Prochlorococcus marinus CUG1415: one gene and its partner. The protein of the gene in region 2 interacts with the protein of the main gene of each other region in a pairwise test. Links are inferred from orthologs where the notes say so. Each region holds a gene or a part of one and is shown on either strand. Other genes may lie near its edges.

The links.
Region 1: the proteins of def (region 2) and HA143_RS09375 interact in binary tests that used the Escherichia coli proteins (3 or more experiments, as listed by UniProt). The link is inferred for Prochlorococcus marinus CUG1415 from one-to-one orthologs.

Annotation. Positions count from the first base shown.
Region 1 is NZ_JAAORL010000002.1:586,295-596,780, forward strand. The notes cover bases 7,513-10,486. They hold HA143_RS09375 (aspartate-semialdehyde dehydrogenase), read right to left. Parts: upstream 9,529-10,486; coding sequence 8,497-9,528; downstream 7,513-8,496. Other genes in these bases: HA143_RS09365 (ribonuclease J), read right to left, coding at 7,513-7,517; dapA (4-hydroxy-tetrahydrodipicolinate synthase), read right to left, coding at 7,598-8,500; tig (trigger factor), read left to right, coding at 9,654-10,486. In the rest of the region: HA143_RS09345 (aspartate kinase), read left to right, coding at 1-1,586; excinuclease ABC subunit UvrB, read right to left, coding at 1,594-3,633; HA143_RS09355 (DUF561 domain-containing protein), read right to left, coding at 3,663-4,439; tRNA lysidine(34) synthetase TilS, read left to right, coding at 4,525-5,535; more of HA143_RS09365, read right to left, coding at 5,532-7,512.
Region 2 is NZ_JAAORL010000001.1:75,792-88,231, reverse strand. Bases 5,685-8,499 are described here. They hold def (peptide deformylase), read left to right. Parts: upstream 5,685-6,698; coding sequence 6,699-7,301; downstream 7,302-8,499. Other genes in these bases: HA143_RS00405 (ABC transporter ATP-binding protein/permease), read left to right, coding at 8,070-8,499; HA143_RS00410 (histidine triad nucleotide-binding protein), read left to right, coding at 7,309-7,650; HA143_RS00420 (alpha/beta hydrolase family protein), read right to left, coding at 5,685-6,620. In the rest of the region: Fe-S cluster assembly protein SufB, read left to right, coding at 1-1,416; Fe-S cluster assembly ATPase SufC, read left to right, coding at 1,438-2,223; HA143_RS00430 (SufD family Fe-S cluster assembly protein), read left to right, coding at 2,228-3,445; HA143_RS00425 (aminotransferase class V-fold PLP-dependent enzyme), read left to right, coding at 3,445-4,698; more of HA143_RS00420, read right to left, coding at 4,695-5,684; more of HA143_RS00405, read left to right, coding at 8,500-10,067; HA143_RS00400 (chlorophyll a/b-binding protein), read left to right, coding at 10,071-10,367; HA143_RS00395 (Ycf66 family protein), read right to left, coding at 10,368-11,297; psbX (photosystem II reaction center X protein), read right to left, coding at 11,376-11,561; HA143_RS00385 (YggT family protein), read left to right, coding at 11,652-11,957; accC (acetyl-CoA carboxylase biotin carboxylase subunit), read right to left, coding at 11,976-12,440. UniProt on the Escherichia coli protein: Removes the formyl group from the N-terminal Met of newly synthesized proteins. Requires at least a dipeptide for an efficient rate of reaction. N-terminal L-methionine is a prerequisite for activity but the enzyme has broad specificity at other positions.

The DNA of each region.
Region 1 (10,486 bases), on a different replicon or contig from region 2:
AAAATCCTAATCGAAGAGAATTGGATATGCTTCTCTCAACTGGAGAGCAAGTAACCATAGCTCTTCTCTCAATGGCATTAAACGAATACGGAATACCTGCAATTTCAATGACCGGTAGCCAGGTTGGAATTATTACAGAATCAATACATGGGAAAGCAAGAATTCTGGATATTAAAACAGAAAGAATCCACAATTATATAAATCAGGGTTTTGTAGTTGTAGTGGCTGGATTTCAAGGAACAACATTAAGTCATACGGGATCAATGGAAATTACAACTTTGGGTAGAGGTGGTTCAGATACCTCTGCAGTAGCTTTATCAACAGCTTTAGGAGCTGAAACTTGCGAAATTTATACAGACGTTCCAGGGGTTCTTACTACTGATCCAAGAATTGTTCCTAATGCAAAACTCTTAGATAAAATTAGCTGTGAGGAAATGCTTGAACTTGCAAGCGTCGGTGCTTCAGTTCTCCATCCAAGAGCAGTAGAAATTGCTCGCAATTATGGAATTAAATTGTGCGTCAAATCAAGCCACAGTGACTCACGTGGGACTCTCCTAGAAAGTCAAATCCAACCTCTCCCACTAAAAAGAGGAAGCTTAGAATTAACAAAAACGGTCAATAGTCTTGAAGTATTAGAAAACCAAGCAGTATTCAGTCTCTCGAATATTCCTGATAGGCCTGGGATTGCTGCACAAATATTTGAAAAACTATCAGAAGCAAGTATTAATGTAGATTTAATCATACAAGCGACAAATGATGGAAATAATAACGATATTACATTTACTGTTAGTGAATTAGAAGTTAAAAAAACTGCAGAACAATGTGAACTTATAACTAGTCAATTAGGAGGAAAATACAATCTAAAAACAAACATGACTAAATTGAGTATTCAAGGAGCAGGCATTATGGGTAGACCAAGTGTTTCAGCTGATTTATTTGATACTTTATCTCAAGCGAATATAAATGTCAGGTTAATAGCTACTAGTGAAATTAAAGTCAGCTGCGTAATTGAAATAAATAATATTCCAAAAGCTATTAGATTTGTTGCTGAGAAATTTAAGTTATCCGATACACAAATATTTGTTAATCCAATCAACGAAAAACAAGATCAACCTGAAGTAAGAGGAATTGCATTAGATAAAAACCAAGTTCAAATAAGTTTTCGAAAACTGCCTGATCGTCCAGGTGTAGCAGCATCGATATGTTTAGCATTAGCTGAAAATAATTTACTTTTCGATACGATCGTGCAGTCTGAAAGAATTTCCTCTTTAAAAACTAAGGATATTAGTCTTACAATGAATAAGCAAGATAGAGAAAAAGCTAACTTAGTTTTTGAGGCCCTAACAAAGAAATTACCTGGTTCATACATTGAAGATGGCCCTGCGATAGCCAAAGTAAGTACTGTTGGGGCAGGAATGGCATTTCAGGTTGGAACGGCTGGAAAAATATTTAGAGCACTGGCTGACCAAAATATCAATATTGAAATGATTGCCACTAGTGAAATTAGGACTTCATGTATTGTCTTAGAAAAAGATTGTGACAAAGCAGTTAATGCGATTCATAATCATTTCGAATTAGAGAAATAAGTTCTTTTTAGTAATTTCTTGCCAATTTTTGTCTTAATTTTTTGATTCTATCCCTCAAATTTGCTGCTTCTTCAAAATTTAACTCTTTTGCAGCATCTTTCATTTGAATTTCTAACTTTTCTATTAAGCCAGGCAATTCTTCGATTAAACATTGATTATCGCTAGCATTGAGAATTGCGTCAGTTTTGTTATTAACTATATTTATTAAATCTTTAGATAAACCACCAGCATCTAATTTTCTGGAAAGTTCTAGAAAAGATAATATTGAATTTTCTATTTTTTTACCTGCAGGTTTTGGAGTAATACCATTGACTTGGTTATATTTTTTTTGAATAGTTCTTCTTCTTTCAGTTTCAGATATTGCTCTTTTCATTGAATCTGTGAAGTTATCTGCATAAAGCAACGCAACACCTTCAACATGTCTTGCAGCTCTTCCTATTGTTTGAATCAATGACCTTTCTGCCCTAAGAAAACCTTCTTTATCAGCATCTAAAATGGCGACTAAGGATACTTCTGGAAGATCTAGTCCCTCTCTTAATAAATTAACTCCTACCAAAACATCATATTCGCCCATTCTAAGGTCTTGAATAATTTCAATTCTTTCAATTGAATGGATTTCGGAATGCAAATATCTAACTCTTACTTTATTTTCAGATAAAAAATCAGTTAGATCTTCAGCCATTCTCTTAGTAAGTGTTGTCACTAGCACTCTTTGATTCTTTTCAGCTCTAATTCTTATTTCAGATAATAGATCTTCTATTTGGCCCTCACTAGGTCTTACATCAATTAAAGGGTCTAATACCCCAGTTGGTCTAATAACTTGCTCAATAAATTCACCATCACATTGATCTAATTCCCATTGTCCGGGAGTTGCGCTTATAAATACTGTCTGTTTTGATTTTTCCCAAAACTCTTCACATTTTAAAGGTCTATTATCTGCAGCACTTGGCAATCTAAAACCATGATCTATTAAAACTTTTTTTCGAGATTGATCACCGTTGTACATCGCATGAAGTTGAGGACATGTTACATGACTCTCATCGACAACCAACAACCAATCTTTAGGAAAGTAATCTATTAAACATTCTGGAGGTGAACCTTCCTCCCTGCCTGATAAATGACGAGCATAATTCTCAACTCCATTACAATAACCAACCTCTTTAAGCATTTCTAAATCATATTTTGTGCGTTGTTCTAGACGTTGAGCCTCTAATAATTTTCCTTCGTATGTAAATTTATCGAGTTGTTTTTTTAATTCACTTCTGATTGCACTTATTGCACTTTCAAGTCTTTCTTTTGGAGTCACAAAATGCTTCGCTGGGTAAACGCTGACTTGTTCCAAACTTTCAAGTATTTCTCCCGTAGTAGGGTCAACATATCTAATAGCCTCGACTTCATCACCAAATAATTCGATTCTTATTAATCTATCTTCATAAGCTGGACCGATTTCTAAAACATCACCTTTGATTCTGAATCTACCTCTAGTAATTTCAATATCATTTCTAGTATATTGATTTTCAACGAGCGACCTCAAAGAAGAACGTAGATTTATTGATTTTCCAACTTCAAATTTAACTGCAGCTTTTAAATACTCACTTGGTATACCAAGACCATAAATACAACTTATTGAGGCTACAACAATTACATCTTTTCTCTCAAATAATGAGCGTGTTGCAGAATGCCTGAGCATATCTATTTCTTCATTAATTGAAGCAGTTTTGGCTATATACGTATCACTTACAGGGACATAAGCTTCAGGTTGATAATAATCGTAGTAAGAAATAAAGTACTCAACAGCATTTTTTGGAAAAAACTGCCTTAATTCATTACATAGTTGTGCAGCTAACGTTTTGTTATGAGCCAAAACAAGAGCTGGCCTTCCTGTTTGTTGGATTACATTTGCAATAGTAAATGTTTTACCAGTTCCAGTCGCTCCTAAAAGAGTCTGAAACTCTTTACCACTATTTACACCTTTAACTAATTTTTGAATAGCTTCTGGTTGATCTCCATTTGGTTCGTAAGGAGCCTGAAGCTTATAGTTGTTCATCAAGCTAGTAGCTAAAGGATATTGCTATATTAAGAAATTTTTTCTCCAATTATTGAATTTTTCAAAGATTCTTTTAAGCCCCTAACAACCGCAATCATTGATATTAAATCATCTAATTTATTAACTGCAGATCCAACGCCAACTGCTGATGCTCCCGAGGATATTGCTAGTGGACAAGTTACTTGGCTTAATCCAGAGGCACTCATGATTGGTATATTCAGAGATTGTTTCTTAAATTCTTGATGAATAGCATAGGTAGCTGCAAGAGTTGGTACTGATTTCTCAAAAAAGCCTTGAATTCCTGGAGAGTAAGGAGTAGAACTCGTACCACCTTCTGTTTGAATAATATCAACACCTTCTTCCACTAACTTCATAGCAAGATCAACTTGTTTATCAATTGGCATAGTATGAGGAACAGTTACTGATAAAGGAACATTAGGCAATAAATCCCTCGTCTCTTTAGTAATGTTTAAAACTTTTTCATCTGAAAAATTAATGCCTTTTTCATAAAAAGTATCATAATTTCCTATCTCAATTAATGATGCTCCTGCTTTTACAGAATCTTGAAACAATCTTGGCACTACTGAACTCACACATACGACTAATGAAGAATTCTTAAGTGCTAAATCAACGAGTTCAGGTTTACAAGCAATATCGACAAGATCAGCACCTCCTAATGAAGCAGCCTCAACAATTGTTTTCACAGATTCAACATCAAAATTATTCAATCCTGAAATAACTTTGAGTAAAGATTTACTTCTTAACTCTTCTTTAATTTTTTGTGGCAAAAGATTAATCAGACTCATTTACTTAATGAATTTATTACCTGATTGTGACATTGTTTTAGTAAAACAGTGCATTTTTTAAAAAATATTATCTGAGCAACACAAAATGTCTGATAGAGATTTAACTCAGAAAAATTGGTCATCATGGCATCATCTGCTTCATAAGGAGATTCTTAGCAAAAAAACATTAATTCCCAAAGGATCAAATATTTTAATCAGTGTTTCCGGGGGACAAGACTCCATGGCCTTATTAACCCTAATTGATGACCTAAAAAAAAATCATAGTTGGTCTATTAGTGTTTGGCATGGTGATCATCAGTGGCACGAAAAATCCTCACTATATGCTTTTGAATTAAAAAGTTATTGCAAAGATAAAAATATTTCATTCTATTTTGATAAGGCAAATAAAGAAGATATTTTTTCAGAAGAAAAAGCAAGAGAATGGAGATATAAAAAATTATGTGAAAGAGCCAAAACTTTATTAAACAAGAACCAGCCAAAAAACAATGTTTATTTATTAACTGGTCATACTAGTAGTGATAACGCAGAAACATTTATCCTAAATTTATCTCGAGGTAGCAATTTTGCAGGTCTCAGTAATATTGCAAGCAAAAAATTAATAGGAAATCAATTTTTTTTAATAAGGCCATTATTAATTTTTAGTAGAGAAGACACAAAAAAATTCTGTAATGATATGAATATCCCAGTCTGGGAAGACCCAACAAATTCAGATCTTAAATTAAAAAGAAATTTAGTAAGAAAAAAAATTATTCCTACATTAGAGGGCATCTATCCTGGTTGTTCAGAAAGGATAAATAATTTTTCCCAAAAAATGAGCAACTATAATAATGAACGGAATGATCTTAGTGAACTCGCATACTTATATTGTCAAGACGTGAAAGGTATCAAAAGGAGTCTCTTAAATAGTATGTGTATTGAAGCGCGGTGCACAATCTTAAATAGATTTTTAAAAGAAATATCTATAAAGCAATATAGTTCTAAAAATCTGGCAAAATTAGCAACTTCAATTTATGAAAAAAATAAAGGTCAAATTCACTTGCAAGAGTTTTTGAAAATTGTTTGGAATAAAAACTATGTAAATTTTGAAAAAAGTTAAGAGGTGACAGCAGATCTTCTTCTTCTTGTTCTACCTTCAAATGAATCTTCTTTAGCAGTATCAGCTGATGGATTCTGTGAAACTTTTGGACTTTTTTGGGTATTTTGCGTGTTATTTGAACTATTTGAATGATTATTGTTTGATTTCTTTTGGAAATTATGATTATTTCTATTTCTTTGAGAAAAATTTTGCTCTTCGGTAATCTTTGGAACATAAGCACGAGTTCCACTTGGGGCAGGTTGAACTAAACACAAAATAAGTGGCTCAACTTGTAACTCTCTTCTCATTCTTCTCGATAAGCCATGTTCAATTTCTCTTTGTACACCAATCCAATCTACTTCAAAATTATTCGGCCCAGTTTGTCTAGATAATTGTTTCCATCTATTTTCTAAGACCCAGCTAATTTCACGTTCTGTCCACATAGACATTTTTCTTGGTTCTGCAGTAGTGATAACTCCTCTTAAATTAACTCTGGGAGGCGCAACCATCTTCCCATCTGTACTAATAGGAGCTAAAACTGTTACCACACCATCCACAGCTAATTGCTGCCTTTCTTTTAAAACTCGAGCATCTACTATTCCATTACGTGAGTTATCAAGTAATTCAACTCCTGCTTTTACAGGATCACCTTTTTGAATAGAATTAGATGTCAACTCAACTACATCTCCATTTTCAATGATTAAGATGTTATCCTTTGGAACTCCCATAGTTTGTGCGCTCTTGCCATGACAAACAAGCATCCTATGTTCTCCATGAACTGGGACAAAAAACTTAGGTTTAGCGAGGGCCAACATTAACTTTTGATCCTCTTGAAAACCATGCCCAGAAACATGTATATTTTCTCCCTTGCCATAAACAACTTTTGCTCCAAGTTTCATTAATCTATCTATTGTATTAACCACAGAAATAGTATTGCCAGGAATTGGACTCGCTGAAAATATCACCGTATCAGTAGTCTTCAGACGGACATGCTGATGTTCACCACGAGATATTCTACTTAACGCTGCTAGGGGCTCTCCTTGACTTCCAGTCATTAATAGTAAAGTCTCTCTATCCGGTAAGTCTCTAATTTGTTTTATCGGAACAAAAAGATCATCAGGACATTTCATATAACCAATATCTCTCGCCTTAGCAATAACATTAATCATTGATCTACCTAACAAACCAACCTTTCTGCCATGTTTCATAGCTAGTTCCAAACACATTGTTACTCTATGGACAGAGCTTGCAAAAGTGGTAATAATTACGCGTTCTTTTGCTTCAGCAATATGTTTTTCTAAAGATGGATAAATAGTTTTTTCCGACGGACAAAAACCAGGGACTTCAGCATTAGTAGAGTCGCTAAACATACATAAAACACCTTTCTCCCCGTAATAAGCCATTCTCTCAATATCAAATTGCTCACCATCTATTGGCATATGATCAAATTTAAAATCGCCCGTGAAAATAATTGTTCCAACAGGAGTAGTAACTGCCAACGAAAAACTATCACAAATTGAATGTGTATTTCGAATAAATTCAACTGAAAAATGTTGGCCAACCTTAACCACATCCCTTGGATTCACAGTTTGTATAGTCGTTCTATCGGATACTCCTGCCTCCTCCATCTTTCCCCTCAGCATTGACATGGCTAGCCTAGGGCCATAAATAATTGGAATATTAAAATGCTTTAGATGATGAGAAATACCTCCAATATGATCTTCATGACCATGAGTTACAATCATACCTTTAATTCTTCTTTGATTTTCTCTTAAAAAAGTTGTATCAGGCATAACAACATTCACACCATGCATTCCATCAGATGGGAAAGCAAGACCAGCGTCAACAAGCATCAGTTCATCACCGTATTCAAAAACACAAGTGTTTTTTCCAATTTCATGTAATCCTCCAAGAGGTATTACTCTTAAAGCTGGGGAATTACTTTTAGATCTTGATGAAGCGTTGGTAGATCTATTTACAGTTGAATTGGTACTTAATTGCATAATTTTGAAATTTATGAAGGCCTGCTTGTAATCAAATAAGGTTTATTTAAATTTAATTATCAAGTTAAATATAATCCTTATTATAAGGATTTCAGGATAAAAGATAGTTGCTTTTTCATGTCCGCAGTTAATGGTGACAAAGGACTTCTTGGATTACCTACATTCCATCCAGACAGCTCTAAAGCAGCCTTTATTGGAATGGGATTAGTAGTCATAAAAAGTGCCTTAAAAAGAGGCTGAAGTTTTTCATGAATAGCAAGCGCATCGGATACTTTTCCACTTTGAAAGGATTCAATCATCTCTTTCAATTGCAAGCCAACTAAATGACTTGCAACACTTACAACTCCTACAGCACCCACAGATAACATTGGAAGCAACAATGAATCGTCGCCACTATATACAGAGAGTTCAGAGCCACAAATAGCTCGTAGTTCTGTTACTTCTTCTATTCTACCGCTTGCCGCTTTAATACTGAGAATATTGGAACAATCCATAAGTTTCTTCACAGTATCAGGTAATAAATTGCAACCTGTCCTTCCAGGTATGTTGTAAAGCATTATAGGCAAATCCTTTGCAGAATTAGCAATGAAACTGAAATGTTTATAAAGACCTTCTTGAGGTGGCTTATTGTAATATGGAACAACAACCAAAGCACCGTCAGCCCCAGATAAGTAGGCTTTTTGTGTAGCTTCTACAGCCTCGCTTGTACAATTACTACCAGTACCAACTATTACTTTACAGCTCGAATCCAAAGATCCTTTTACTGCAATAAACAAATCATGTTGTTCCTCCCATGAAAGGGTAGGGGATTCGCCAGTAGTACCACAAAGCACAATGCCATCAGAACCGTTCTCAAAAAGAAAATTTGAGAGTTTTATAGCTAGTTCATAATCTACATCTCCATTTTCAGTAAATGGAGTAACCATTGCAGTCAATATTCTTCCAAATAATGGATTAGTACACTTAGTTTTGTCTTTAATCATTTTTTTGGAATTAATAACTCAGCTATTTGAACAGCATTAAGAGCTGCTCCTTTTCTTATTTGATCTCCACATAACCATAATTCTAATCCATTAGGCTGACTGATATCAGTTCTTAACCTGCCAACAGCAACATTATCCCTTCCCATAACGTCATTTGGCATAGGAAATCTATTATTTTTGTAATCCTCAATAATTTCAATTCCAGGTGATTTTTTTAATTGTTCGAGAGCATCTTTAGGTCCAACTACATCAGCAAATTCAATATTTATAGCTTCAGAATGTGCTCTCAGTACTGGGACTCGAACACATGTAGCAGAAAGCTTTAAATCAGCAATATTTAATATTTTCCTCGTCTCATTAACCATTTTCATCTCTTCTTCGCAGTAATTATTAGCAAGCATGGGTGAATTATGTAAAAACAAATTAAAAGCCAGGGAGTATGGCAAAACTTCACTTTTTTGAAGATTACCCTGAAGATATTGTTCAGTTAAAAGTTTTAGTTCCTCCATCGCCAATTGGCCTGCACCACTTACAGATTGATATGTTGAGACAATAACTCTTTGAATAGTCGAAAGTTTATTTAACGGAGCTAAAACTAATGACAACAAAATGGTAGTGCAGTTTGGATTCGCTATTACTCCATCATGATTGAGTGCATCACTAGCATTAACTTCAGGAACTACAAGAGGTACGTTCTTATCTAATCTAAACGCACTGGAATTATCTATCAATAAAGCATTTTGCTCCATTATGGTAGACAACCATTTTTTTGAAATACTTCCACCCGCTGAAGCTAAAACTAAATCAAGATTTAGAAATTCTTCCTTAGTTGTTTTTTTTGTAACTAATTCTTCACCTTTCCAAATAATTTTTTTTCCTTCTGACCGCTCTGATGAAAGCAAGACCAATTCTGAAATTGGGAAATCACGTTGTTCAAGAATTTTGAGTAATTCAGATCCCACAGCACCTGAAGATCCTAAAACAGCAACTTTTAATGGCCTATTAGGCAAAAACGGAGATTTTCTCACACTTTGAAAATGATTTTTATGAATAGATTGACTATTTTTTTTACTTTATCAAAAAATTAACTTTCAAGGAAATCACATAATGTGAAATAATTAAGATTCGGTTTATAGTAATAATTACAAAAAACATGGCTAAAGAAGCATTAATAGTCAAAACAACTCCTCTGCCTCAAAGTAGAATTTCATTTGAATTAGAAATACCATCTGAGACATGCAAATCGTGTGTTAATGAGACAATCAGTACTATCAGTCGTTCGGCTAAAATTCCAGGATTTAGACTTGGTAAAATTCCTAAACAAGTTTTAATTCAAAGAATTGGCATCACACAATTACATGCTTCTGCTCTAGAAAAAATCATTGATAAATCATGGCAAGAAGCATTAAAAATAAAATCTATAGAGCCATTAAGTGAGCCAGAATTGGTAGATGGCTTTGAATCTTTACTTGCAAAATTTAGTCCTGACAAATCACTTAAGGTTACTCTTCAAACTGATATTGCCCCCGAATTAAAACTCAAAAAATCCAAAGGACTTAGTGTTGACATCTCAAAAACTAAGTTTGATCCTAAGTCAGTAGATGAAGCCCTAGAAAAATCTAGAAGTCAGTTTGCAAATATTATTCCAGTAACCAATAGAGCAGCCAAATTAGGGGATATTGCTGTAGTTAGTTTCAAAGGAAAATATAAAGATTCTGGTAAAGAGATTGATGGTGGGACAAGTGAATCAATGGATCTTGAGTTAGAAAAGAACAAAATGATTCCAGGTTTCGTTGAGGGAATCGTAAAGATGAAAATTGGCGATACTAAAACACTTAACCTTAAATTTCCTGAAGATTATTCTCATAAGGATTCAAGAGGCAAAGAGGCTATCTTTGAAGTAAATCTTAAGGATCTTAAGGAAAAAGAATTACCTGAACTTAATGACGATTTTGCAAAACAATCTGGCAACAAAGAATCATTAAA
Region 2 (12,440 bases):
GTAGTAAAGGAACCTTACAAATATGGTTTCGTTACAGATATTGAAACTGAAAAAATTGCAAAGGGATTGAATGAAGAAATTATTAGACTAATTTCAGTAAAAAAAGAAGAGCCACAATATCTACTTGATTTCAGATTAAAAGCCTTTAAAAAATGGCAAACAATGAAGGAACCTGATTGGGCCGAATTAGGCTATAAACAGATCGATTATCAAGATATCATTTATTATTCTGCTCCCAAACAAAAAGAAAAAATTTCAAGTTTGGATGAAGTTGATCCCAAACTTCTTGAGACTTTTGACAAATTAGGAATACCTCTTACAGAGCAAAAAAAACTCACAAATGTAGCAGTAGATGCTGTCTTTGATAGTGTTTCTATTGCTACAACATTCAGAGAGGAACTGGCTGAACATGGAGTTATATTTTGCTCAATCAGTGAAGCAGTAAAAAATCACTCAGATTTAATAGAGAAATATTTAGGTACTGTAGTTCCAGCTAGTGATAATTATTTTGCAGCACTAAATTCTGCTGTTTTTAGTGATGGTTCTTTTGTATATATCCCAAAAGGCGTGACCTGTCCTATGGACCTATCTTCCTACTTCAGAATTAATAGTGGAGATTCCGGACAATTCGAGAGAACACTAATCATTGCCGAAGAATCAAGTTCTGTAAGTTATCTAGAAGGTTGTACAGCGCCAATGTTCGATACAAATACCCTACATGCTGCAGTTGTGGAACTAATAGCACTTGACGATGCCTCAATAAAGTATTCAACAGTACAAAATTGGTATGCGGGTGATGAACAAGGTGTTGGCGGAATTTTTAATTTTGTCACCAAACGAGGAAAATGTTTGGGTAAGAGAAGTAAAATTAGCTGGTCTCAAGTTGAAACAGGTTCTGCAATTACATGGAAATATCCTAGCTGTATTCTTTTAGGAGAAGAATCTGTAGGGGAATTTTATTCAGTAGCACTTACCAATAATCTTCAACAAGCAGATACAGGGACAAAAATGATCCATATTGGTCCCAAGACCAAATCAACTATAGTTAGCAAAGGAATAAGTGCAGGTAATTCAATAAATAGCTATAGAGGCCTTGTCAAAATGGGTACAAAAGCTATTGGATCAAGAAATTACAGCCAATGTGATTCAATGTTAATAGGGGATCAAGCTTCTGCAAATACGTTCCCTTATATCAAATCTCAACAACCCAATTCTGAAATTGAGCATGAAGCAAGTACATGTAGAATCTCCGAAGATCAACTTTTTTATCTCCAGAGCAGAGGTATAGAATGTGAAGAGGCAATATCTATGATGGTCAGTGGTTTCTGTAGAGATGTATTTAATCAATTACCTATGGAATTTGCTGCTGAAGCAGATAAATTACTGGCTCTTAAACTCGAGGGATCAGTAGGTTAATTAATCAATTTCTAAAGTGAAATGCTAAGTCAAATGAAAGAGTCAGATCCAATATTAGAAGTTCAAAATCTCTTTGCATCTACTGATAATCTGCCAATTTTGAAGGGGGTTTCACTTAATGTCTACCCTGGAGAAATCCATGCAATTATGGGAAGAAATGGATGTGGTAAAAGCACTCTTTCAAAAATCATTGCAGGACATCCTTCATATAAAATTACAAATGGCGACATAAAATTTTCAGGTGAAAATATTAACTCTCTAGAACCTGAAGAAAGAGCTCAAGCAGGAATTTTCCTAGGTTTCCAATATCCAATAGAAATTCCAGGCGTTAGTAATCTTGAGTTTCTTAGAGTTTCAACAAATGCTAGAAGAAAATTCCTCAATAAAGAAGAATTAGATACTTTCGATTTTGAAGAATTAGTTAAAGAAAAGTTGGAAATTGTAAAAATGGATCATGCATTCCTATCAAGAAGCGTAAATCAAGGATTTTCCGGGGGTGAAAAGAAAAGAAACGAAATTCTGCAAATGGCTTTACTGGAGCCCAAGATAGCAATTCTGGATGAGACCGATTCTGGTCTAGATATTGATGCTCTTAGAATAGTCGCATCAGGAATTAAGAAAATATCTAATACAAAGACTGGAATTATATTAATTACTCACTACCAAAGATTGTTAGATGAAATCAAACCCAATTATGTTCACGTTATGGCAGACGGGAAAATCATCAAAACTGGTGGAAGTGATCTTGCTTTAGAGCTTGAAAAAAAAGGTTATGACTGGACTGATAACTTCGTCAAAGAGACTTAAATAAATGGAAATTATTGAACAAATAAAAACCAATCAATTAATTGACAATCCTACAGAAATACAAAAAATCTGTCTGAATAAATTACAATCAAACCCCCTTCCTAATCCAAAAAGTGAACTATGGCGACTTTCAAATAGATCAAAATTTTCAAACTTTTTAGACTATTCAGTCAATGAAAAAGATCCAAAATTTGATACCCCATATCCTTATAATTCTCAAAATATTATTAGATTAATAATTGGAGAGGATAGCCAAATTTCATTAATAGAAGAAAATTATTCAATACAACAATTAAGTGATAATAAATTAGATAAATATATAAAACAAAAGATATCTTGTTTTGATCAAAACGAACATTGGAGTGACCTACTAAATCTTTCTTTAAGTTGTCCAAAAAATATCTTAGGCTTAAAAATAAACGGATCAAAAATCCCTCCTATTGAAATCTTTAGCCATGCATCAAGTAATTCTTTAAACGCAAAAACCCTAGTAATATTTTTAGAAAAAAATTGTAACATTGAATTGTTACAAGTAAATCTTGGTAAAGAAAACTCTTCATTATCTCAATCCACATTCATTTATTTAGAAGAAAATAGCTCCCTAAACCATGGTGTTGTTTCCTATGGTGAAGATAAATCACATCTATTAAATTCTCTCAATGTAATTCAACAAAAAAATAGCGAATACAACTTAGGGTCTTTACATTTTAAATTCAATTATGCAAGATTTGAAATTCGTATTGAACAATCTGCAGGAAACGCTAAAACCAATATCAAAGGTATGCAAATAACAAAAAACAATGAACAAATTGCTACTCATACAAAAATAGACTTTAATGGGCCAAATGGATTTTTAGACCAAATCAACAAATCACTTGCTGACGACAAATCACATGCTATATTTGACGGCTCAATAATTGTTCCCAAAATTGCCCAGAAAACTGATGCGTCGCAATTAAGCAGAAATTTACTTTTATCAAATCTCGCACAAATTGATACAAAACCTCAATTAGAAATAATTGCTGATGATGTCAAATGCAAACATGGAGCTACAATTGCACAATTAAATGATGAAGAACTTTTTTATATGCGTACAAGAGGTATTACGTTAAAAGAAGCAAGTAAACTACAATTAAGTTCTTACTTCCAAGAAATAATTTCATTTATTCCCATTTCAAAAGATAGATGGGATTTGCTTGATAAACTTTTAAATGAGAATTAATGGAAACGATTCAAAATTTCCCTGAAATAGCTAAGAAAGACTTTCCTCTTTTAAATAAGAACTTAAAAAGTAATGAGCAAATCATTTATTTAGACCATGCTGCAACAACCCAAAAACCAATACAAGTCTTAAAAAAAATTGATGAATATTATAGAAACTTTAATGCCAATGTACACAGAGGCGCACATCAATTAAGTGCAAAAGCAACAGAAGAATTTGAAAATGCAAGATATTTAATTAGCAAATATATAAAAGCGAATTCAACAAAAGAAATTATTTTTACAAGAAATGCTACTGAAGCAATCAATCTAGCGGCTAGATCATGGGGCGAATCTTCATTAAAAGAAAACGATGAGATTCTCTTATCAATAATGGAGCATCATAGCAATATTGTTCCATGGCAAATGGTTGCAGCAAAAAATAAATGCAAACTAAAATTTATAGGTATAGATAAAAATGGGAAATTAGATATAGACGATTTTAAATCAAAACTAACATCTAGAACTAAGCTTGTTAGCCTAGTACATGTTAGTAATACTCTAGGTTGCTGTAATCCAATCAAAGAGATAACTAAATTAGCTAAACAAAAAGGTTCTTTAGTTTTAATAGACGCATGTCAAAGTTTGGCGCATCAAAAACTAGATGTAATTGATCTTGAAATAGATTTCTTAGCGGGATCAGGGCATAAACTTTGCGGTCCTACAGGTATTGGTTTCCTCTGGTCAAGAAAAGAAATCCTAGAAAAGATTCCTCCACTCTTTGGAGGTGGCGAAATGATTCAAGATGTTTTTGAAGAGACAAGTACTTGGGCAGAGCTACCTCATAAATTTGAAGCTGGCACTCCAGCTATTGCAGAAGCAATAGGTCTTGCAGAAGCAATTAATTATATAAACACTATTGGATTGGATGAGATTCATGAATATGAAAAGACTATTACTAAATATTTATTTGAAAAATTAAATCAAATAGAAAATGTTGAAATTATAGGTCCATCGCCAGAGATAGATCCAGACAGAGCATCACTTGCCACCTTTTATATAAAAAATATACATTCAAACGATATTGCAGAAATTCTTGATTCAAAAGGAATTTGCATTAGAAGTGGGCATCATTGCTGTCAACCTCTTCACAGATACATTGGAATTAAATCAACAGCAAGAATTAGCATGAATTTCACAACCAATAAGGAAGAAATTGATATATTTGTAGAAAAATTAAAAGATACTATTGATTTTCTAAAAATCAATTCTTAAATATTCAAAGCATTTTTTAAAAAATCCTGAGATTTTTTCATTACTTCTTCTTTAGTTTCTATATATTTAAACCCATGCCCTTCATTTTCAAAAAAAATAACTTCTGAATATTTATTATTCCGAATCAAAATTTCTTGAATCTTTAAAGTTTGTTTATACGAAATAACTGTATCTTTTTTTCCATGAAACAATAAGATAGGTTTTTTTATTTTATTAATATGATTTATCGGCGATCTATTTATGTAATCATCATGATTTTTTGCATACTTTCCTAGCAAAGAATTTAAATAATCTTTTTCAAACCTATGAGTGTTGTAATACATATCCTTCAAATCAATAACAGGATATTTACAAATTGCAGCTGTAAAAATAGACCCATATAATAAACTATTCAGGGCAGTGAACCCACCAGCACTATTACCAGAAATTACTACTTTCTCACTATCAACTAGATTTGATTTAGTTAATTCAAGAGCTAGTGCTTTGCAATCATAAGAATCAACAATACCCCACTTATAATTCAACCTCTCTCTATATGCTTTGCCAAATCCTGATGATCCTCCATAATTAACTTCAGCAACAAAAAATCCCTTCGAGGTCCAATATTGAACTTCAGAATTATATGATCCATCAAAAAATGAAGTTGGTCCACTGTGAGCTCTAACAAGTAGCGGTGGCTTTCTACAATTGTCAACAAGGGGTTTATAAAGAAAAGAATGAGTAGATTGGTCTTCAAAACCTTTAAACCAAAATGATTCAGGTTTGGAACAATCTTTTATATGATCAATATGTATCTGCTCAGAAAAATTTGGTAAAAATTTTTCTGCAAAATCAATTTCAAGTACAATTCCCAAAAAATCATATCCATAACCTCTTAAAAGAACTTTATTTCGAAAAACACTGAAATCACTGATTGAGGTAAAAGGAGTAGAAAATTCTTTAACTAATACAAGATCTTTATATTGTTCCACTATTAAACTATTTCCTTTTTTGGCTACACAAAATAAGTTTTTTATAGTCCCCGAAAACAATGTAATTCCTGAGACCCATTGTGGTACTCCATATTCAATCAAATTTCTCTCTACTCTTTTCTTAATAAAAATATTCTCAATTTCACTTACATCTAAAAACAATAAGTTCCACCATCCAGAACTATCTTCAGAACATACTAAAAGTGTTTCACTTATCCAATAAGGTTGAAAAAAAGAAACATTTTTATTGGCATTGATCAGCTTATTTGAGAATTTTTTTATTTTTTTTATCTCTCCATCTAAATCTATTTGAGCAAAATACAGATCATTTTTCTCCCAGGGCATGTATGGAGAATCCCACTCGACCCATGAAAGTAAGGTAGCAGAAGTATTAGAAGATAATTCTCCAGCGAAATTTTTAAATTTTTTTATTCGGTAAATATCTTGTTTAGTTTTTTTTAAGTTCAAAGAAAATAAATAATCTCTATTATTTATTTCACAAATGCCATACAAAAAATTTTTCTCAGAAATAACAAATCCAGAATCGAAATTTCCTGCTACTGCTTTAGAAAGTTGCCTCGGTTCTTGAACTGACTCAAGATATTTGTTTTCAATTCTATATTTTATTCCTGCTTCTTTAAAAATTTGAAACCATACTGCTTTTGAAGACTGATCTATCCATATCAAATAAAAATTCTTTTTAAAATCAATACATTTATAAGATTTACCCCCATATCCATGAAAATTACTTTTAATATTATGTTTTTTACCAGTTAATTTTTGAGGAAATGCATATTTCTCGTTAAATGGTCTAGCAAAAATAGCATTTTGATGTTGATCTTCATCAACATCATCGATCCAAAAAATAGTATCTCTAACAATAGTTAATTCCTTAAAATCTTTTTTCTTAGAGTCTTTTTGGCTAACTTTTGCTTTAACATTATTACTCATTAAAAAAATATAAAGAAAGTAAATTAAAGTGCTAGTATTTTTATAGCTAAACTATTTCTTAAAAACTTTTTTATTAACGTGGCAAACCATTTTTCACAACTTGCAAGAAAGTCAAGAAAAAATGGGTCCTCGGCAAAAATCGCCAAAGAACAAACAGGTAATCCATGTCTAGAAATTTATAAACTTGGTGATGATATATTAAGACAAAATTCCAAAAGAATTACTAAGGTTGATGAATCGATTAGAAAACTAGCTAGAGAAATGCTTCAAAGCATGTATGCAGCTAAAGGGATTGGGCTTGCTGCACCTCAAATTGGTATTAACAAAGAGCTCCTTGTTATTGATGTGAATTTTGAAGATTCAGCAGCAGAGCCTTTAATCTTAATCAATCCAGAAATTACAGATTTTGGAACAACTCTTAATTCATACGAAGAAGGCTGCTTGAGTATCCCTGGCGTCTATTTGAATGTCGTGAGGCCATCAACTATAAAATTAAAGTTTAGAGATGAAATGGGAAGGCCACGCAAAATGAAAGCAGATGGACTTCTAGCTAGGTGTATTCAACACGAAATGGATCACTTAAATGGAATATTATTTGTTGATAGAGTTACATCAAAAGATGACTTAAACAAGGAACTTATAAAAGAAGGGTTTTACGAAAAAGACGTTATTTCTATCTAATCGAAAAATGACTGAAACAACAATTTTCCAAAAAATAATAGATGGTGAGATTCCTTGTGAAAAACTACATGAAGATGATTTTTGTATTGCATTTAATGATATCTCAGCTCAAGCCCCAATCCATTATTTAGTAATCCCCAAAAAACCAATAGTAAGTTTATGTGAATGCGCAGAAAAGGATGCAGACTTATTAGGTCATTTATTGTTTGTAGGAAGTAAAATCGCTAAATCTAAAAATTTAAATAACTGGAGAACAGTAATTAATACTGGTAAAGAATCTGGGCAAACAGTTTTTCATTTACATATTCATTTTTTAGCAGGAAGAAAAATGACGTGGCCTCCTGGTTAAAACTCTCAAATTAAGAATTTTTGAGCTATAAGTAATTAAATATAAAAAAAAATGACTTCCCCAGAATCCTTAATATCTAAAAATAAAAATTTACTCAACCTTATCCTGAAAAATTGGGAAAATTTAGATGAGTCACAAAAATCAGTTTTAACCAAAATTTGGAATGTTTTGACCTATAAATGGCAACTGCAAATATTATTAAACACCCCTTTTGTGATTTATTGGCTCCTAGATAAAAACTTTGAAAGTATTCATAGTTTCAATCAAAACCTTTTAAACCAATTGAATTTACCGGATTGGCTAGTATCTTTTATTGGATTTGCTAACTGATTCCAATATTGAGTTTTCTGCAAAATTTATTATTAAAATTGATGTTAAAATAAAATGTTTTAACACATAATAAACTTTAGATATCAATCATGCCGAAAGAAATATCAAGTACAAAAAGAGATATCTCATCTCAATTAAATAAGATAAGAAAACTTACACAACCATATTTTTTACCTTACACTTCAAATAATGGATGGTTATTTATATTACTGTTATTTGCCCTAATCTTTTGTGTTGTTCCAGGAACGGTTTTATTTGTAGTTACAGGTTTAATAAATTTGCTCAGCAATTCAACACCTGATTTCACAAAAGAATATTTAAGTGGAATTGAAGAAATAATTAACAAAATCTGGAACTCCAATCTTGGGGTAATAGGTACAATTTTTTTCTTATTCGGTATTGGATCTTTTGCTTCATTTCGCAGTCAATTAAGGCAAAAAAGATGGATCCCTTGGCTTTTTCTTGGATTAGTTTTACTAATGCTGCTCTCTGTTAATGGAATTAATGCTGGAATCTCTTTCTTAGTTAGAGATATTACGAATGGATTAATCAATCAAAATGCCAGTGAAAGTTATAGAAAATTATGGATTTTAGGAATTTGTTTTGTTGCTGCATTACCTATACGGAGCTTTCAATTTTATTTATCAGCTAAACTTCAACTACTTTGGAGAGAATGGCTTTCAAATAATTTAATTGATAATTATTTAACCGACCGAACTTATTATATATTAAATCCAAATAACGAAGATGAAACTGACATTGATAATCCAGACCAAAGAATTACGGAAGACGCAAAAGATTTTACTGCTCAAATACTAGATTTATCATTAAATATTTTTGACTCAATTCTAACTTTTACTATTAATATCGGAATTCTTCTTAGCATTAGCAAGAACTTAACAGTAGCTCTTGTTTTTTACGCTGGTATACTTTCAATTTTAATTATATTTGCAAGTAAAAAATTGTTTAAATTAAATTTTGATCAGTTGAAATATGAAGCAAATTTTCGATATGGATTAGTGCATGTACGAAATAATGCTGAGTCTATCGCATTCTATTCAGGAGAAGATGAAGAATACCAAGAAGTTAATAGCAGATTAAAGTCAGTAGTAAAGAATTTTAATTTATTAATTATTTGGGAGGCATTACTGAGAGTTCTACAAAGATCAACAATTTATGGAAGTGTTTTTATACCGTTTATAATTCTATCTGGACCATTACTCGCAGGTAATATGAATTATGGAGAATTTTCTCAAGCAAGACTCAATTACCAATTACTTGAGGGTTCTTTATTTTTTATTATCTATAAGATTGAAGCCCTAGCAAAATTCTCAGCCTCAATAGGCAGATTAGAAGGATTTCAAAGCAGCATAAAAGAAGTAAAACATTTAAAATCAAATCAATATAAAAACAGTGTTAAAGAAAAAGAGAATATTTATATAAAAAATGTAAATGTAGAAACTCCTGATAAAAGTAAATTATTAGTAAAAGATCTAAATTTGAGTGTTGAATACGGTGAAAGCATTTTAGTTGTCGGTCCATCTGGATGTGGGAAGACATCATTACTTAGAGTTATCAGCGGACTATGGTCAACTGACAAAGGTGAGATTTTCTCACCACAAAAAGGAGACTTGTTATTTATACCTCAGAAACCATATATGACATTAGGATCCTTGAAAGAGCAATTATGCTATCCATTGAGAACAAGCAGATTCAGTGATGAACATTTGCAAGCAGTTCTTAAAGAAGTACAACTTCCAAATTTAATTGAAAGATATCCTGACTTAGATATAAAACAAGATTGGCAAAGAATATTATCTCAAGGAGAACAACAAAGATTAGCATTTGCAAGATTATTATTAAATTCTCCAAAGTTTGTAATTCTTGATGAAGCTACAAGTGCTTTAGATATAAAAACAGAACATTATCTTTATAATTTATTGAAAGAGAGGAATATTGCTCTTGTTAGTGTTGGTCATCGTCCAACTCTTAAAATCTTTCATGACAATGTCCTTGAATTAAGTGGTAAAGGTAATTGGTCTCTAATGCCATCAAAGAATTTTGATTTCAACTCAAATATAAATTAATAAATTATGACAAAAGAAGAATTTGACAATAAACCATCCCCTGCTGATGAACTAACCAAGACAGAAAAAGATGACAAATTATCTGAGGAAGTTGATGATAAACCATCCCCTGCTGATGAACTAACCAAGACAGAAAAAGATGACAAATTATCTGAGGAAGTTGATGATAACTATCAGTTTGGATGGAGTAGGTATTCAGAAATAACTAATGGAAGATTTGCTATGATTGGATTCTTAGCAATAATACTAATTGAATTATTAAGTCAACAATCATTTTTAAAATGGGCGGGAATCTTATAATTAATCGTCAAATCTAGAACTGTTATCTCTAGGTTTCTTTCTATTTTTCCCAACGGTATATCTACCACTTTGATTTTTTGAACTTGATCTCTCAGTAGAGTTTACTCTACGAGTTACACGAGGTTTTTTTACTGCATCCGCATCTTTGAATGATGCATCCTCTACTTGATCTTTTGAAGTTTGCTGCCTAATGGGAGATCTTGTGGATTTCTTTCTTAATGGAGAAGAATCATCAGAAGAAGAAATATTTGCTTGTCTTGATATTGTCTGATTCCTTCTGGGTCTTGACCCTGTTTTAACTTCATTTCGAGAAGTACTTCTTCTTTCACCAAATTTATTTCTTAATGCCTCATTACTATTTCTATCTTCAGAATTCTGCCTTCTTCTTCTTATAGGTTCGTCATTTTCAAATTGATTTACTTCTCTTGCAGCTGGCCTTCTTCTACTTACAGCAGAAGCAGGTATAGCTCTTGAAACATTCCTCCTGCGAGATATCCCCTCTATATATTCTTCTTCAAAATCATCTTCTTGAGGTTTGAATCTTCTAGATGGTCTTTCAGATTCTTCAAACCTTTCGTAATCTTCATTAAAACGACCTCTAGAATTCCTAGGCTCATCAGAAATAGGATCATCATCAAAATAAGAGGACCTTCTAGCTTGATCCGTAGCAACTCCCCTCAACCTAACACTTTCGTATGCGAAAAAAACTGTAGTTCCTGCCAATAAAAACTGACCAAACTGAAGGATAGGATCTAATCTCCAGCCTTGAAAAAATAATATTCCACCGCACAAAAGTCCTATAGCTGCAAAGAAGACATCATAATCTCTTGCTAATGCAGGTTTAACGGATCGTAAAAAGTAAAGACCGCCTCCACATACTGCAAGAACTATACCAACAATACTGGCCCAATTGAGACTAGCATTGACCACATTCTTTCTCCAAAATTTATGTTTTAAAGGGAAAAATAAATCACCCTATATATAGTTTACTTAAAACTTCTATAAAAACTAGCGTCTTCCAGTAGAAGTACGATCAAGGGAGTCTTTTTGGCTAACAAAAATCAAAAAGGCTGTGGCTGGAATTACGATAAGTAAAGCGGCTGCAATAAAACTACCTATCATTCCAACTGCGGAATTATTTGCAACTTGGGCAGAAAAATCCGCAGCTAGTAATAAATTTGAAATTTGAAACACTTTTTAAATATTTAATTCTCAATTTATAATACGAATTAAATACTATTTAATGGGTTATTTATTAAGATGAATTAAATATTTGTGATTTCCTTGCTTGAAAACTCTCTCCAAATTTTAGATATTAGTTTAGGAATTTCTTTATCATATCTAACTATAGTTTTCTTAATTAGATTAATTCTTACTTGGTACCCAAAAATTGATTTAAGTAAAGGTTTGTGGTTATTCATTTCGATACCATCAAGCTCTATCCTTAATCAAACAAGGAAATTAATTCCCCCTATAGGAGGAGTTGATATAGGACCAGTAATTTGGATTGGAGTCATCAGTTTTTTAAGAGAGATTTTAGTAGGTCAACAAGGGCTTATAAAACTTGCATTGCATACACACATCTCATAGAGATTATTTAATTATTCCTCAGTAATTGGGTAACAATTCTTCTTCAACATATTTTGTATGTATCTTACCTTCCTTAAATTTAGCTTTATTCAATAAGGTTAAATGAAAGTTAATTGTTGTAGGAATACCGGTTACTGCGCATTCATTTAAGGCCCTATTCATACGTTTAATTGCAGTATTTCGATCTTTTCCCCAGACTATTAATTTACCAATTAAGGAGTCATAAAATGGAGGTATTTCATAACCAGTATAAACATGACTATCCACTCTTACACCAGGACCTCCGGGAGGAAGCCACCCAGTTATTTTTCCAGGTGATGGCCGGAAATTATGAGATGGATCTTCAGCATTGATTCTACATTCAATGGCATGACCATTTAAATTGATATCATCTTGATTAAATTCCAAGTTAGCTCCGCTTGCGATCTTAATTTGCTCAGCTATTAAGTCTACGCCTGTAACCATTTCAGTAACAGGATGTTC